Regions from separate parts of the Neobacillus solisequens genome, predicted to be linked through region 2. Evidence: riboswitches for the same ligand, from Rfam matches in the RefSeq annotation. Region 2 holds a riboswitch; each other region holds the start of a gene.

Evidence for each region. Region 2 has a riboswitch for glycine ahead of gcvT (glycine cleavage system aminomethyltransferase GcvT). Riboswitches for the same ligand answer to the same signal wherever they lie in the genome.
Region 1: another riboswitch for glycine. It lies ahead of ACI3K6_RS17315 (ACT domain-containing protein); the one in region 2 lies ahead of gcvT (glycine cleavage system aminomethyltransferase GcvT).
Region 3: another riboswitch for glycine. It lies ahead of ACI3K6_RS07570 (amino acid permease); the one in region 2 lies ahead of gcvT (glycine cleavage system aminomethyltransferase GcvT).

The regions. Positions count from the first base shown of each region.
Region 1 is NZ_JBKFGJ010000018.1:140,384-145,361, reverse strand. Features, by position in the region: gene ACI3K6_RS17325 (Hsp20/alpha crystallin family protein) at 29-460, opposite strand; gene ACI3K6_RS17320 (aminotransferase class V-fold PLP-dependent enzyme) at 600-2,102, opposite strand; glycine riboswitch at 2,298-2,379, shown strand; gene ACI3K6_RS17315 (ACT domain-containing protein) at 2,463-2,738, shown strand; gene ACI3K6_RS17310 (PFL family protein) at 2,756-4,117, shown strand; gene ACI3K6_RS17305 (DUF2935 domain-containing protein) at 4,170-4,978, opposite strand, start outside.
Region 2 is NZ_JBKFGJ010000013.1:104,319-109,296, forward strand. Features, by position in the region: gene gcvPA (aminomethyl-transferring glycine dehydrogenase subunit GcvPA) at 1-77, opposite strand, end outside; gene gcvT (glycine cleavage system aminomethyltransferase GcvT) at 96-1,199, opposite strand; glycine riboswitch at 1,423-1,511, opposite strand; gene ACI3K6_RS14265 (DEAD/DEAH box helicase) at 1,678-3,366, shown strand; gene ACI3K6_RS14270 (YqhG family protein) at 3,344-4,135, shown strand; gene ACI3K6_RS14275 (DUF2626 domain-containing protein) at 4,195-4,437, opposite strand; gene ACI3K6_RS14280 (helix-turn-helix transcriptional regulator) at 4,524-4,978, opposite strand, start outside.
Region 3 is NZ_JBKFGJ010000005.1:117,305-122,282, forward strand. Features, by position in the region: gene ACI3K6_RS07560 (beta-ketoacyl synthase N-terminal-like domain-containing protein) at 1-168, shown strand, start outside; gene ACI3K6_RS07565 (ATP-binding protein) at 144-1,916, shown strand; gene ACI3K6_RS07570 (amino acid permease) at 2,007-3,371, opposite strand; glycine riboswitch at 3,514-3,594, opposite strand; gene ACI3K6_RS07575 (histidine kinase N-terminal domain-containing protein) at 3,863-4,978, shown strand, end outside.

The sequences.
Region 1 (4,978 bases), on a different contig from region 2:
CAATCAATAGTTGATTGCGGCCAAATTTTTAGTGAATTTCTATATGTTTTTGTTCCATTTTAGGAGTTACTTTTGGACAATTTAGTGTGAGTATTCCATTTTCAAAAACAGCTTCAACAGTTTCCTCATTAATATCTTTCACATAGAACCGACGTACAAATTCTCCGTAATGTCTTTCCTGACGAATAAAATTTTCTTTATCCTCTTTTACATGTGATTCTCGCTGTGCTGAAATAGTCAGGTAATGTTGATCGTACTCTACTTTAATATCCTCTTTGTCAAATCCAGGCAGTTCTGCCTCAATTACATAATGGTCTCCGGCGTCTTTAATATCAGTACGGAATAAATGAGTATCGCTTCGGACTGGAGCAAAGAAATTATCGCTGAAGAAATCAGTAAATGAATCCCACATATCTGTGCTTACGTCCTTGGCCTTTTTGAATGGAAATAAGCTGTTCATTGATGATTCCTCCTTTACTTTACTATGATTTATTACAATTTAATTTTAACTCGCAACTAATTAACTGTCAATTTTTTACATTTTCTCATCATTTTCGCTATAATTATCAAAATTACTATTAAGACAGTAATAATTTCCATTATTCCATTCGAAAAAGTGGCGACATGTCTTCTCTTTTAAAATGGATATAAAAATAATCGTTGCTTTTAGCATCATATCGATAATCTTTTTTCCATTCCTCGATATTTTCTACTATTTCCTTAATAGCCTGAACAAACAGTAGAATTTCCTCATTTGTCATGATCGGATGCAGTGAAAATCGTACCCACCCCGGTTTCGTTGAAAAATCACCCTGGTCAATTTGATCGGTAATTTGTTTGGACTTGTTCTTATCGATATGGAAGAGGTAATGACCATATGTCCCAGCACAGGAACAGCCTCCCCTGACTTGGAAGCCGAAACGGTCATTTAACAGACGAACGATTAAATTGTAATGAATATTGTCTACATAAAAAGATACGATTCCTAAGCGCTTCGTCTGATTTTCTTCTAATAGGTGAAGTCCTGGGATTGTTTTCAACATAGGCAGCAGTATGGATATTTGTTGTTTCTCCCTTTTTACGATATTCTCGATGCCCATTTGTTCTTTTAATTGAATGCAAAGTGCAGTTCGTATTGCTTGTAAAATCCCTGGAGTTCCCCCATCCTCACGAATTTCGATATTTGGATAATAATGATGTTCGCCCCATGGATTTGTCCATGTAACAGTCCCACCTCCAGGGTGATCGGGAACTTTATTTCCGTATAATTTAGAGTCAAACACCAAAACACCGCTCGTCCCGGGTCCTCCTAAAAATTTATGTGGTGAAAAAACAATCGCATCCAATTTTTCCAGCGGGTCTTTTGGGTGCATATTTATGTTGATATAGGGGGCTGATGCCGCAAAATCTATAAAGCATACCCCACCGTGTTGGTGCATGATTTTGGCTAATTGATGATAGGGAGTTTGAATACCTGTAACATTCGAGCAGGCAGTAAAAGACCCAATTTTTATTGTACGGTCTTGGTATTGCTCTAATAAGTTTTTCAAGTGGTTTAAATCAACCAACCCATTTTGATCTGCCTGAATCATTTCTACATCCACCATTGACTCACACCATGAAGTCTGATTAGAATGGTGTTCCATATGGGTTATAAAGACAATAGGTCTTTCCGTCACAGGTACAGTGCATTTATCTTTATATTTTTCATGTAGTTTAAATCCTAATATCCTCTGAAATTTATTCATAACAGAAGTCATTCCGAATCCATCAAATAAAACGACATCAGTCGGATGGGCATTGACATGATCTTTAATGATGTTTTTTGCCTGTTGATACATACCCGTCATCATTAAGCTGGTTACATTCGATTCAGTATGGGTATTAGCCATAAATGGTCCAAAAACCTCGGAAATTTTCTGCTCGATAGGGCGATACAGCCTTCCGCTGGCTGTCCAATCTGCATAAATGATCTTTTTCTTGCCATAGGGAGTAATATACTCCTGATTCATTCCAATCACATGTGATCGGAAGGTTTTGAAATAGGTCTCCAAATCGTCTGGAATACGATAAGTCTTACCACCGATACTAGCTGTTATCATTTCCATTTCCACCTCACCTGGAAATCTTTCCAATTAATATATGCATCGACTTTTTCCATGGGTCAGTTTTGCAGGATAGATTGTGACAATTATGAAAATATTAAAATATTTTTATTGACTGAATTCCTATTAATTTGTTAACATTTGTTTAATTCAATAAAGCAGTCGATGAAGGCTATGGGTGACACTATAGCTGGAGAGGCTTCTGGAGAGATCGTAAAAGAGTTTACGGCGCCGAAGGATTCACAATCTCAGGCAAAAGGACAGGAGAGAATGTTGTGCATAACCACTTGCGCACTCTTCTTACTTGAGATTGGAGTTGATCCAATCTCTTTTATTTATATTTTATGAGGTGAAAAAATGGAACTACGAAGAGCAGTAGTAAGTGTAATTGGAATGGACAAGGTTGGGATCATCTCGCGTGTCACAACCGTATTAGCAGAAAACAATATGAACATTCTTGACATCAGTCAAACCATTTTACAGGATTTTTTTACAATGATGATGATCATTGATGTTTCAGGGAATGACAATTTAAATAAAGTGCGGGACGAATTAGCTTTAATTGGTGAAGACATGGGCTTAAAAATCCACCTTCAATTAGAGGAAATATTCCAAGCAATGCACAGAATTTAATGAGGAGCGATCGTAGGATGTCAATTGCAATGGATGAGATTTTGCAAACCATTCGAATGGTGCAAATGGAAAACCTAGATATTCGGACTGTTACAATGGGGATTAGTTTACGAGATTGTGCAGATTCCGATTTTGAAAAAATGAATTTGCAAGTGTATGAGAAAATCACCACATACGCTAAGAATCTTAAAAGTGTTGCGGTAGAAGTGGAAAAAGAATTTGGGATTCCCATTATCAATAAACGAATTTCCATCACCCCGATTGCCGAAATTCTTGGTAACGCAACTGTAGATCAAACCGTAGAGCTTGCTAAAACATTGGATAAAGCTGCTAAACAATTGGGTGTAGATTTTATTGGCGGGTTCTCGGCCCTTGTTCATAAAGGACAATCAAAAGGCGATCATACTTTGCTTCAAGCATTGCCGAGGGCTCTTAGTGTTACAGAGAGAGTATGCTCTTCCGTTTCAGTTGCCACTACAAGAACCGGGATTAATATGGATGCTGTCAGAGAATTGGGGTTCATCATCAAAGAAGCAGCTGAACTAACAGCGGATCAAAATGGAATTGCCTGCGCCAAGCTTGTAGTCTTCAGTAATCCGGTTGAAGATAATCCATTTATGGCAGGAGCGTTTCATGGAGCTGGTGAGGGTGAAGCGGTGATCAATGTTGGTGTCAGTGGTCCTGGTGTAGTATTGAATGCTCTAAAACGTTATCCCGATGCAGATTTAGGTGAAGTATCCGATATTATTAAAAAAACGGTCTTTAAGATAACCCGTGCTGGTGAGTTAATTGGCCGTGTAGTTGCTGAGCGCCTTGGCATCCCATTTGGTATTATGGATTTGTCATTGGCCCCTACAAATGCGGTCAACGATAGTGTTGCTGAGATTCTCGAAGAAATTGGATTGGAACGGGTCGGTACCCATGGAACCATTGCCGCCTTAGCACTAATGAATGATGCTGTAAAAAAAGGTGGAGCCATGGCCAGTTCTTATGTCGGCGGTTTAAGCGGGGCATTTATTCCTGTCAGTGAAGATAATGGGATGATTCGAGGAATTACCGAAGGAGCCTTGACACTGTCGAAACTTGAAGCAATGACTTGTGTGTGTTCAGTCGGTCTAGACATGATCGCATTAACAGGAGATGCTTCCCCTGCCACTCTATCCGCTATAATTGCTGATGAAGCTGCAATTGGTATGATTAATAAGAAAACCACTGCTGTAAGGGTCATACCAGTTCCCGGAAAAAAAGAAGGGGAAATGGTGGAATTCGGAGGTCTCCTTGGACGTGCCCCGGTTTTGGGTGTCAACACTTTTAGCTCCCAAAAAATGATTTCCCGAGGCGGGAGAATTCCAGCACCTCTTCAAGCCTTGATCAACTAAGAAAAGAACCTGTGCCCCTTCAATAATGGCACAGGTTCTTTCTTTTACATAACTATAAGAACGATGGTTTTCTCAACGAGCAATGAGAACCTTCGGCATGAAGCTCTGGTGAGAATTCTGCCAGTTTTTTAATGAAATAGCAAGTTTCTGGAAAATGATGTTCTATAAAGCGCAATGTTGTTTTATTGAGGATCCAGTCATTTTTGTATTTTTCCATTACTGATTTAATGTACAAATTCATTTGGATCACGGTTCGTCCTACTTCTAACGCCAACTCTCTTTGCCGTGGAAACCCTTGTTCGGTAAATCTTAAATACCCTTTCATATGATGATTCTGAAGGATGTACATTTGAAACTTCTGTGTATAAAAATCCCCCATCTTTTCAACCGATAATTCAATTGGATCAATCACATTTTTTAGTAAGATAATGTGACCTAGCTGGTCCTCCAACCATAAATCAAACAACTGATCTAAACGAAGCGGCACAGGGGTCTGTCCATTGGCATAATAGGTAAGCTGACGCAAATATTCTTGATTCTCACTCAATGTGCCATTTAAATACGTCGGAGATAAATTTAAATTGATTTCGTTCTTGATCCGTAAATTTTGCATACGGCCTTCAAATCGAAAATATGCATAAGCCGTTGCATAAGCTTGGCTAGCAAAGGTCATTTGTTCATTATCGCTGACATCCATTGTTGGAGGTAACTGCTGAAGATTTTGCAGCAAAACGGCAAAAGTCTGAACAAAGTTTTGAGCTTCAGCCATTGCTTTCTCCTCTTCTACCGCCAAATGGTCCCGCACAAATATCGCATGATCCTGTAAAATTTCCAACCAAAACAAATGCTCCTCCCACACAC
Region 2 (4,978 bases):
TCGATGGTGGAAACACCAATTTTCTCAAGCATGGCCTGTTTATCTTGTTCTGTCATTGGTAAATAGCGATGTTTCATCTTTCTTACTCCCTTCTACTATTTCTTTTCTTTTTTATAAAAAGGTGTCGGAATGACTTTAGCTTTTAATCGTTTTCCGCGAATTTCCACTTCTACTTCTGAATCAACAGCAGTAAATTCTGTTGAGATTAGGGCTAGACCAATATTTTTCTTTAATGTTGGTGACTGTGTTCCGGTAGTGACCACACCGATATGGTTAGTACCCGCATATACCGGGTAGCCATGGCGCGGGATACCGCGGTCAATCATTTCAATACCAACAATCTTTCTCGATAATCCCTTTTCTTTTTGTTGCACTAACGAGGTTTTTCCAATAAAATCTGCCTCTTTTTTCAACTTTACTGCAAAACCAATACCTGCTTCTAATGGGGAAATTTCTGGAGATAATTCCTGACCATAAAGAGCCAAATTAGCTTCAAAACGAAGGGTATCACGAGCACCTAAGCCACAGGCCACCACTCCATCTTCTTTTCCAGCATCGAGAATTACATTCCAAAGGTCAACGGCATCTTCAGATGAACAATAGATCTCAAAGCCATCTTCTCCGGTATATCCTGTTCTGGAGACCAAGGTTTTTCTTCCATTTATATCAACTTCCTGTTGAAATTTGAAAAAGCGAATTTGACTTAAATCTGCCTTGGTCAACCTCTGTAACACAGTTTCCGCCAGCGGACCTTGGAGGGCAAGCTGAGCCATTTTTTCTGATAAGTTTTTTATTGAGACGTCACCTTCAATGTGTGCTTCTAGCCAGCTATAATCTTTTTCGATATTAGATGCGTTCACTACAAGGAGGTAATGGTTATCCTCAATTTTATAGACAAGCAGATCATCTACTGTCCCCCCGTTTTCATAGCACATGGCTGTATATTGGGCACCACCGTTAGGGATCTTTGAAATGTCGTTTGTCATCATTTTTTGTAAATAGGCCAAGCTGTCAGTTCCTTTTACTTCGACTTCACCCATGTGGGACACATCGAATAGACCAGCTTTCGAGCGAACAGCTTCGTGTTCTTCCTTAATGCTGGAGAATTGTACCGGTAACTCCCATCCACCAAAATCAATCGTTTTCCCGCCATATTCTTTATAAACCTCGAAAAGCGGAGTACGTTTTAATTCAACCACTTAATCATCCCCCTTGAAATTCAAATTATTATGAAACTGCCTTTTTCAAAAGACACAAAACCACTTTTTCAATCACTGGAAATTCTTTCTCCGAATGAGAGGACACAAAAAAGGACAGACACCCCCCTTTGTAAAAAAGAAGGTCCCTGTCCTTTCACCTGAAAGTTTACCTTTGATGGCTTTCCCCTTTGGTGGCTGCACGAGGCAGCGCTCTCCAGAGCCGCGTCAAACAAGAGTTCTTTTGCCTGAGAGATTCACATTACATGCTTGCTCCTTCGGCGCTACCAAGGTAGTCTCTCCTCTTGTTGTCATCCGCATTTATAATATTTTCCAAATTGGTGATACTAAACATACTTATAAAATTTATTTGCTAATGCAAATATTTGAAACTTTCAAAGCTATTATCATCCTACCATTAAAGCAATGCTTCGAGCAATCATTTTTTAGTGCTGAACAAGTATTAAAAGGAGATGAAAATATGAAGGTTGAAATTGAATTTGATTCCTCTTGGCAGGATGATTTTTTACATAGAGTCGAGCATGATGGACCATGGGGAAACTGGGAGCTTTTTAAGTTGGCGATTGAGGTGGAGAAACATTTGGTGATTCCGGATTTTGAAGGTTTGCAAGCCCCTTCACATCTTCCCAACTTAACTCCACTCCCTCATCAACTTGAGACAGCTAAACAAGTTATTGAAAATATGAATGGCAAAGCCATTCTTGCTGACGAGGTTGGATTAGGAAAAACGATTGAAGCAGGATTAATTTTAAAAGAATACATGATTCGCGGCTTGGTAAAGAAAGTACTCATCTTAGTCCCTGCATCATTAGTCACCCAATGGGCTCAAGAATTAAACAGCAAATTTTTCATACCAGCCATTACTCAACGAAAAAGCTATGTTTGGGAAAGTTGTGATGTTGTTGTGTCTTCCATCGATACAGCCAAGCGGAATCCACATCGTGATATCATTTTCCAGCAGGACTATGATCTGATTATTATTGATGAAGCACATAAACTAAAAAATAATAAAACCAAAAACTACGAATTTGTTCAAAGTCTTAAAAAGAAATTTTGTTTGTTATTGACAGCAACTCCCATCCAAAACCGAATAGAAGAGATTTTTAACTTGGTATCACTATTAAAGCCGGGTCACTTAGGAAGTGAAACTACTTTTTATGAAAAATATAAACGGGATTCTCGCTCGTTAAATGATGATGAACATCTAAAAGAGTTGGTAAATAAAGTCATGATTCGAAATCGGAGGGCCGATACCGGGATTGAGTGGACGAAAAGACATGTGGAAACCATCCCAATCGAATTTACTCAGCCTGAAAAAGAGCTATATGAATCCATCACATCTCTAAGAAACGAAGGCGATTGGGTTCAGGCGAGCAGCTTTTCAGTGATGACTTTACAGCGCGAAGCATGCAGCAGCAGGGAGGCCGTTTTTTATACGCTTAAAAATATGCTTCAAAAAAAGGAGAACCCTCCTCGTGCCTATGAAGAGCAAATTGAATTTTTAATAAAAAAAGTGGAAGCTGTGCAAGCCAATTCAAAAGCAGAAAAGGCGCTTGAACTAATACAAAAGATCAATAATAAAGTGATTATCTTTACAGAATACCGTGCCACTCAGCTTTATTTACAATGGTATTTAAAGCAGCATGGCATTACATCAGTGCCATTCCGAGGTGGGTTTAAACGCGGAAAAAAAGACTGGATGCGGGAATTATTCCAAAAGCATGCTCAAGTCCTTATTGCTACTGAAGCAGGCGGCGAAGGAATTAACTTACAATTTTGTCATCATATCATTAACTTTGATTTGCCTTGGAACCCGATGAGACTTGAACAGAGAATTGGTCGGATTCATCGCTTGGGTCAGGAAAATGACGTGATGATCTATAATTTTGCTATCAAAAATACCGTCGAGGAACATATATTAAAGCTTCTTTACGAAAAAATTGAACTATTTGAAAAAGTAATTGGGGAGCTTGATGATATATTAACAAAGCTGGAGTTTGGTAATATTGAGGATCATATAATGGATATTTTCGGAGGTTCTAGCACTGAAGGTGAGATGCGGATCAAAATGGAAAATTTAACCTCAATGATAGAATTTGCAGAGAGTATGAAGAAAGGAGAATCCCATGCAGCAGCAGGAAATTCATAATTTTCTTTTAAAGTATTTCCAAGCGAACGAATGCCCGATCCTGGATAATGCCCCAGGCTATTTAGATGTCCAATTAACCATTGATTTAGATAAAGAACTGATGAATCGCCCCTTTTACTGGCACTATTTGGAAAAAACAAGTGGCGTTCCTAATCCAATGAAGCTGACATTAATTACGAATCCAGACGCAACACCTGATCACATAAAAGGTGAAACGATTCATTTTGGATCTCCAAGACTGCATCAAATCTTCGGCTCAACCAAAAATTTATCAAGATATATTCGTCTTTATGAAAATCATGGCCACGTTAAAAGTCAAACTGCTTTGATGCCCTGGTTATGTATGAATGTCAAACTATCCTACCAATGTGATCGGAAGCGTGATGTGTTCAAATCAATTGGTTTACAATTGATTAACGGAATGATGGTAGAGAATTTTCATGAACGTCTGCTGAACATTTCCTTAACACCTAAAATTCCGGATTACTCCTTCACTCTTTCACCATTAGTAAAACCAAAAAGCGGAATGGTACGAATCGAAAATTATCTTAAATCAATCATTGAAACAGAGGATCACTCATGGGCTGATAAAGCTAGAGAGCGGTGGGATAAGGATTTAAAATTACTGGAGCATTTTTATGAGGATGTAGAAGAGGAAAACGAAAGTTATGAGACAGAAAAACAGGCCTTAAGAGAACAGTATGAACCAAGAATCCATATTTCATTTATTAATGGCGGTCTTTTTTATTTGACAGAGAATGCCGTTTAAAAAAGAAAAAAGAAGAGGGTGCCCCATTTGCTGGTCACCTTCTTCTATTTTTAAATCGCTTACTCTCCGCCTCCAAGCGGCATCATGAACGTTGTCCAATATGTAAAACCGGCGAAGAAAACTGTCAGATATGCTCCAAAAACATACATATACATACGTTCAGAAAGCTTTAGATAGCTAAGCAGGACAAAAAATCCAGTTTGGGCTAAGAAAAGCATTGCTGTTCTATCCATATCTCCAAGATAAAACATTACGGTAAAAATACCCGTCCAGAAACCTAATACTCTGAACATCCGATCCATATGTATCCCTCCTTTACCCCTTATGAATACCATTCATTACAATATTATAAAGTATCAGGAGGTATAATGTAAATAATGGTTTCACATTAGTTTGTTACGACTGCTTGGTATGAACATGTATCGCATCCAGTGAACATATTATCCTTTTCAATTAGTTCAATAGAATCAAATAATGTTTCAAACATTCCTTTAAGGAATTCGCGATGCATACTGCATACTGTCTCATGTTCTTCGGCCACTTCTTTAAATGGACAATTGAAGATTTGGAAATAGATCTTAGTATGATCCCCATTAGCTTCAAATTCAGGATAGAAACCTGCAAGAGTAGCAGCGTTTTTTAATATACTTAGCTTTTCATCGAAATTTAATACATCGCCAAGCGATCTTCTTGCCATTTCCTGTTCTACAATCTCAGCACCAAAACGCTTCCCAGTTAAGAACAGTGCATCACGGCCTACATCTCCCAAAGAGATCATCGTTTGGATGGCCACTTTTGATAAAAGCATATAATCACGGAATGGGAAATGAAGCTGAATCACAT
Region 3 (4,978 bases), on a different contig from region 2:
ATCAGTATTGAACATCAGTTTATTCCTCCAACGATAAAATGGAATTTGACTAATTATCCGGATCTCCCCATCGTGACAGAAACAAAATATGAAGAAGTGAATAAAGTTGCCATCACCTCTCATGGCTATGGCGGCAATAATTCATGTATCTTACTTTCAAAATTGTAGAAGGACTGTTTCCATTGGATTTTATTTTACTGGTTTCTATTTCGCTCATACCCTTTTTCTGCGGGCTCATAATCCTTTTTGCTCATAAAATGGACATTGCACGGTATTTTTCTTACTTTTTATTTCTATTATCCTTTTGGCAAATGGATGTGGCCATTTTGTATGCAGGGGATTATCTATCGGAGAAAACAATTGAAATGCTGTTTAGAATATTCCGCTTTGGTCCAATTATGATTATGCCTTTGTTATACTTTGTGGCCTTTTACATCTTCAAAACAGAAATAGCTGATAAGAATGGAAGGAACTATCATAAATGGTTATTTACTAAGAGTCATTCTACCTTTTTTTTGCTTTTTAGCTTAATCGTTTATGGTTTTAATTTAACTCATTTTGGAGTTGTCAAAATTTATCGGATTCAGCCTTATCCATCTTTTCCTGTTCATTTTATCCCCACCTATGGGGCGTTAAATCTTACGTTTCTTATTAATATTATATTGGTCTTTGTCCAATCCTTTTTAATCCTGTTTATTTGTCATCAACTACCAGACAAAAAATTGTCGAGATTTTATCGTTCACTTGTTTTCGGTTCATTATTTATCTACATCAATGGGATTTTAAGTGGATATTTGGTGTTCCCTCTATTTTTTTCAGTATTAAATTCATTTTTTGCTGCATTCATTTTAATTGTCACTTATTTTATCTTGCAAAATGCAATTATTAAAACAGTTAACCAGGAACTAGAAGAGGAAAGAAACTTCCTAGAAATTATCCTTAATATTTATCCGAACTATCTTTATGTCAAAAACGATCAGGATGAGTTTGTCCTCGTAAATGAGAAGTTTGCACAACTCTGTAATAAGAAACCTAGCGAGTTGATAGGTTTAAAAGGCTCTGAAATCATTGAACGATATCTATCAATGGAGAGAAAGCAAGACTCAAATGAAGTGGTCATCTTTAGTAATGGAGAACAACTGATTACTGAATGGAATTCGCTCTCGATCTCGTTTAAAGGAAACCATGACCATACTTTGTGCCTTGGCACCGATATTACGATGAGAAAAAAAGACGAAGAAATGCTGGTGAAATCAGAAAACTTGAGAGTATTGGGTGAAATGGCTGCAGGAATAGCTCACGAAATCAGGAATCCACTTACTTCGATAAAAGGCTTCATAAAATTATTGGATCAGAGCATATTGGACACGAACGAGAAATATTACTTAACCATTATTTCGGATGAAATTGACCGCATTAATGAGGTAGTCGGAGAACTGCTTTTTATTGCCAAACCACAGGCCACTTTTAAAAATGGAAAAGTCGTATTGATCAATAAAGTGATTCATGATGTGAAAATTCTAATCGATACAACAGCACTTCTTCTCCAGGTATCTATCGAGATTCAAACAAAAGCTAACATAGAAACCCGCTCAATAGAAGAAAAGCAACTGAAGCAAGTACTGATTAACATTGTAAAAAATTCCTTGGAAGCCGTATCAAAGGGTGGAAAAATTAGAGTTAAATCCGAACGAATTGGTCAGAAAAAATTTAGAATTCGAATCATTGATAACGGTGACGGCATACCAAAACAGATACTCAAGAAATTAGGGGAACCTTTTTATACAACCAAAGAGCGAGGAACCGGTTTGGGACTCACCGTTTGCTTTAAAATAATCAGAGAAAATAATGGAGATATTTTTATTAGAAGTAAAAAGGGGCTAGGAACCATCGTTGACCTAGTTTTACCAGAGTAAAAGTGAGGGGTAAGTAAATAAATAAATGTTCTAGCCCCCTGTATGTTAACGAATGAACATACTAGGGGCTAGCATCTATTAAGGATGATTCTAAGCGGATACTCTTATCCGTTTCTCTCCTCTTTTTCTACTTGAATATAAAGTAAATAATAAAACAAACCAAATCGGTGTCAGCAATAAAGCCGGGCGTGTTGCATCTGCAAACAGCATAATAATAAGAATAAACGCAAACAACGCAAGAACGGCGTAATTCACAAATGGTGTAAACGGTGCTTTAAACTTGGATTTTGCCTGCAAATCCGGACGAGTCTTTTTATACTTTACGTGACATATGAGGATGACACCCCAAACCCAAATAAAACAAATGGCACTAATCGTGGTTACAATGCCAAAGGCCTGTTCCGGAATCAGTTTGCTTAAAAGCGCTCCCCCTGAAAGGACTAGAGTAGATACCAATAGCGCGTTGCCTGGCACATGATTTTTATTCAACTTTGAAAAATAAGCCGGCCCTTGTTCATTTTTACTTAAATTAAAAAGAATTCGACTTGTTGAAAACATTCCACTGTTACAAGCAGATGCTGCTGAAGTTAACACCACAAAGTTAATAATACCTGCGGCAACCGGAATTCCCACTAAGCTAAATGTTTTAACAAAAGGACTTTCTGACGCATTCAGTTGCGTCCATGGGTTAATACATAAAAGCACAATCAGGGCACCCACGTAGAAGAACAGAATTCGTAAAGGTATTTTATTAATGGCGGAAGGGATATTTTTTTCAGGATTAGATGTTTCCGCAGCCGATACCCCCACTAATTCCACACCTACAAAGGCAAAGACAACCATTTGGAAGGATAGTAAGAACCCTGAAACCCCGTTTGGAAAAAGCCCGCCATGCTCCCATAAGTTTTTAATAGAAACGGCACCTGCATCCGTTTTGAAGCCCATTACCAGCAAAATGACTCCAATGCCAATTAATGCGAGGATCGTAATGACCTTTATTAAAGCAAACCAAAACTCTAATTCTCCAAAAAGCTTAACGGTTAATAGATTAAGTCCAAATAGAATCAATAAACAAACGATGGCAGGAACCCATTGTGGGATCTGAAACCAATATCGTACATATACACCAACCGCAATAACATCTGCCATAGCCGTCATAATCCAACAAAACCAATACGTCCAACCTGTTACGAAAGCTGCCCGCGGTCCCAGATAGTCCTCAGCAATGTCTGTAAAAGATTGATAGCCTGCCTTAGACAACAAGAGTTCTCCCAGTGCCCTCATGACAAAAAAACAGGCAATCCCCACAATTAAATAAGCAAACATAATGGACGGTCCCGCCAATTGAATGGCTTTCCCGGACCCTAGGAATAACCCGGTACCAATGGTGCCTCCAATCGCGATTAATTGAACATGACGATTCGCTAAATTCCTTTTTAACTCTTGCTGTGCCAATGTGAACTCCTCCTTGTGAATGAATGAGCAATAAATATAACCCTATAAAAAAAAGAGATTGGATGTCCTCCAATCTCATGGTCATAAGAATAATAAATAATAGATGCCATACTGCCCATTGGTAGCATAACAAATACATATTCAGTACTCTTCTGTCCTTTTGCCTGAGATTGTGAACCCTTCGGCGCCGCGGATACCCCGCGGTCTCTCCAGAAGCCGCTCCTGCTATAGTGTGATCCATAGCAATCATAGCTTGCTAATATTGAATTTTTTGATAGAGCAAATTATTGTTAAATAATTTTTAATTTTAGTAGTATTTAAATACTTTGTCAACAAAATATTTTTTCCCTATATCATTTTAGACAAAGAGACTGCTTAGTTTTTTAAATTTTATTAACAACTTACCTACTTAGGGTGACAGGCACTCAAAAATCCAGTATATTGGAGCTAACTTTACGGGATTTTTATTCTAAATTAAAGGTAGGCTTTTTATGGAATCAACGGACCAAATGGATCATGTTTATCAACAACTGAGCCAGTTTCTTAAAATGCATCACAAAGAATTCATTGATTTATGGGAAGAACAGATCATCGTACATAATGACAAAGATGATATTGACTTGATTAGACACAACGGTTTTATCATGTACGAATTTATATCAAAATCGTTCGTAAAACAATTATCAGATGACCAAATTCAATCATTAGCTTACAAAATCGCCAAGCAACGAGTCGATGCGGAAATCAACATTGGTGAATTTGTTTATAATGTTAATCTTGGACGAAGTCTTATTGTAAAATGCGTAAACCTTTCTGGAATCGAGATTGAAAAATTACAACTCATCATTGATCTAATCAATCGACAGTTTGATTTATTCTGTTATCATGCTGTTTCCAGATACACAGAATTGAAAGATAAAAAACTGCAGGAACAAAACCTTTATATTTCCCAAACACATAAGGATCGACTGGCTATTCTTGGACAAATGTCCTCGTGCTTTGTGCATGAATTTCGAAACCCGTTAACCTCTGTAATGGGATTTATTAAGCTACTAAAAGATGATTATCCCAAATTACCATACTTAGACATTGTAAGCAAGGAACTTGAAGAACTTAAGTTTAGAATTACCCAGTTCCTGCATACCTCAAGAATGAACACAGTTAACGAAAGTAAGATGGGGGAAATCACCATAAAATTTATTTTAGAAGAAGTGCTTGATTTTCTATATCCAAGCATTATCGATGGTAAAATCAAGGTAAATACCAAAATAGACCCCAAAATAAAGATAATCGGCGATCAAAATGAATTAAAGCAAGTTTTTCTAAACCTATTAATGAATGCTGTCGATGCTGTAAGGGAAGATGAAAAACAAAGGAAAATTGACATAAATACAGAGGTGGACAGTGAACACATCAAGATTGTCATCTCTAATAACGGACCTACCATAAATGCCGATGAAGTAGCCTATATTTTCGAACCATTTTACACCACAAAGAAATTAGGTACGGGAATTGGCCTATTCGTATGTAAGAATATTATAGAAAAACATAACGGAAAAATTCATTGTCTATCTAACAATGATCTAACTACCTTTGAAATCACGTTA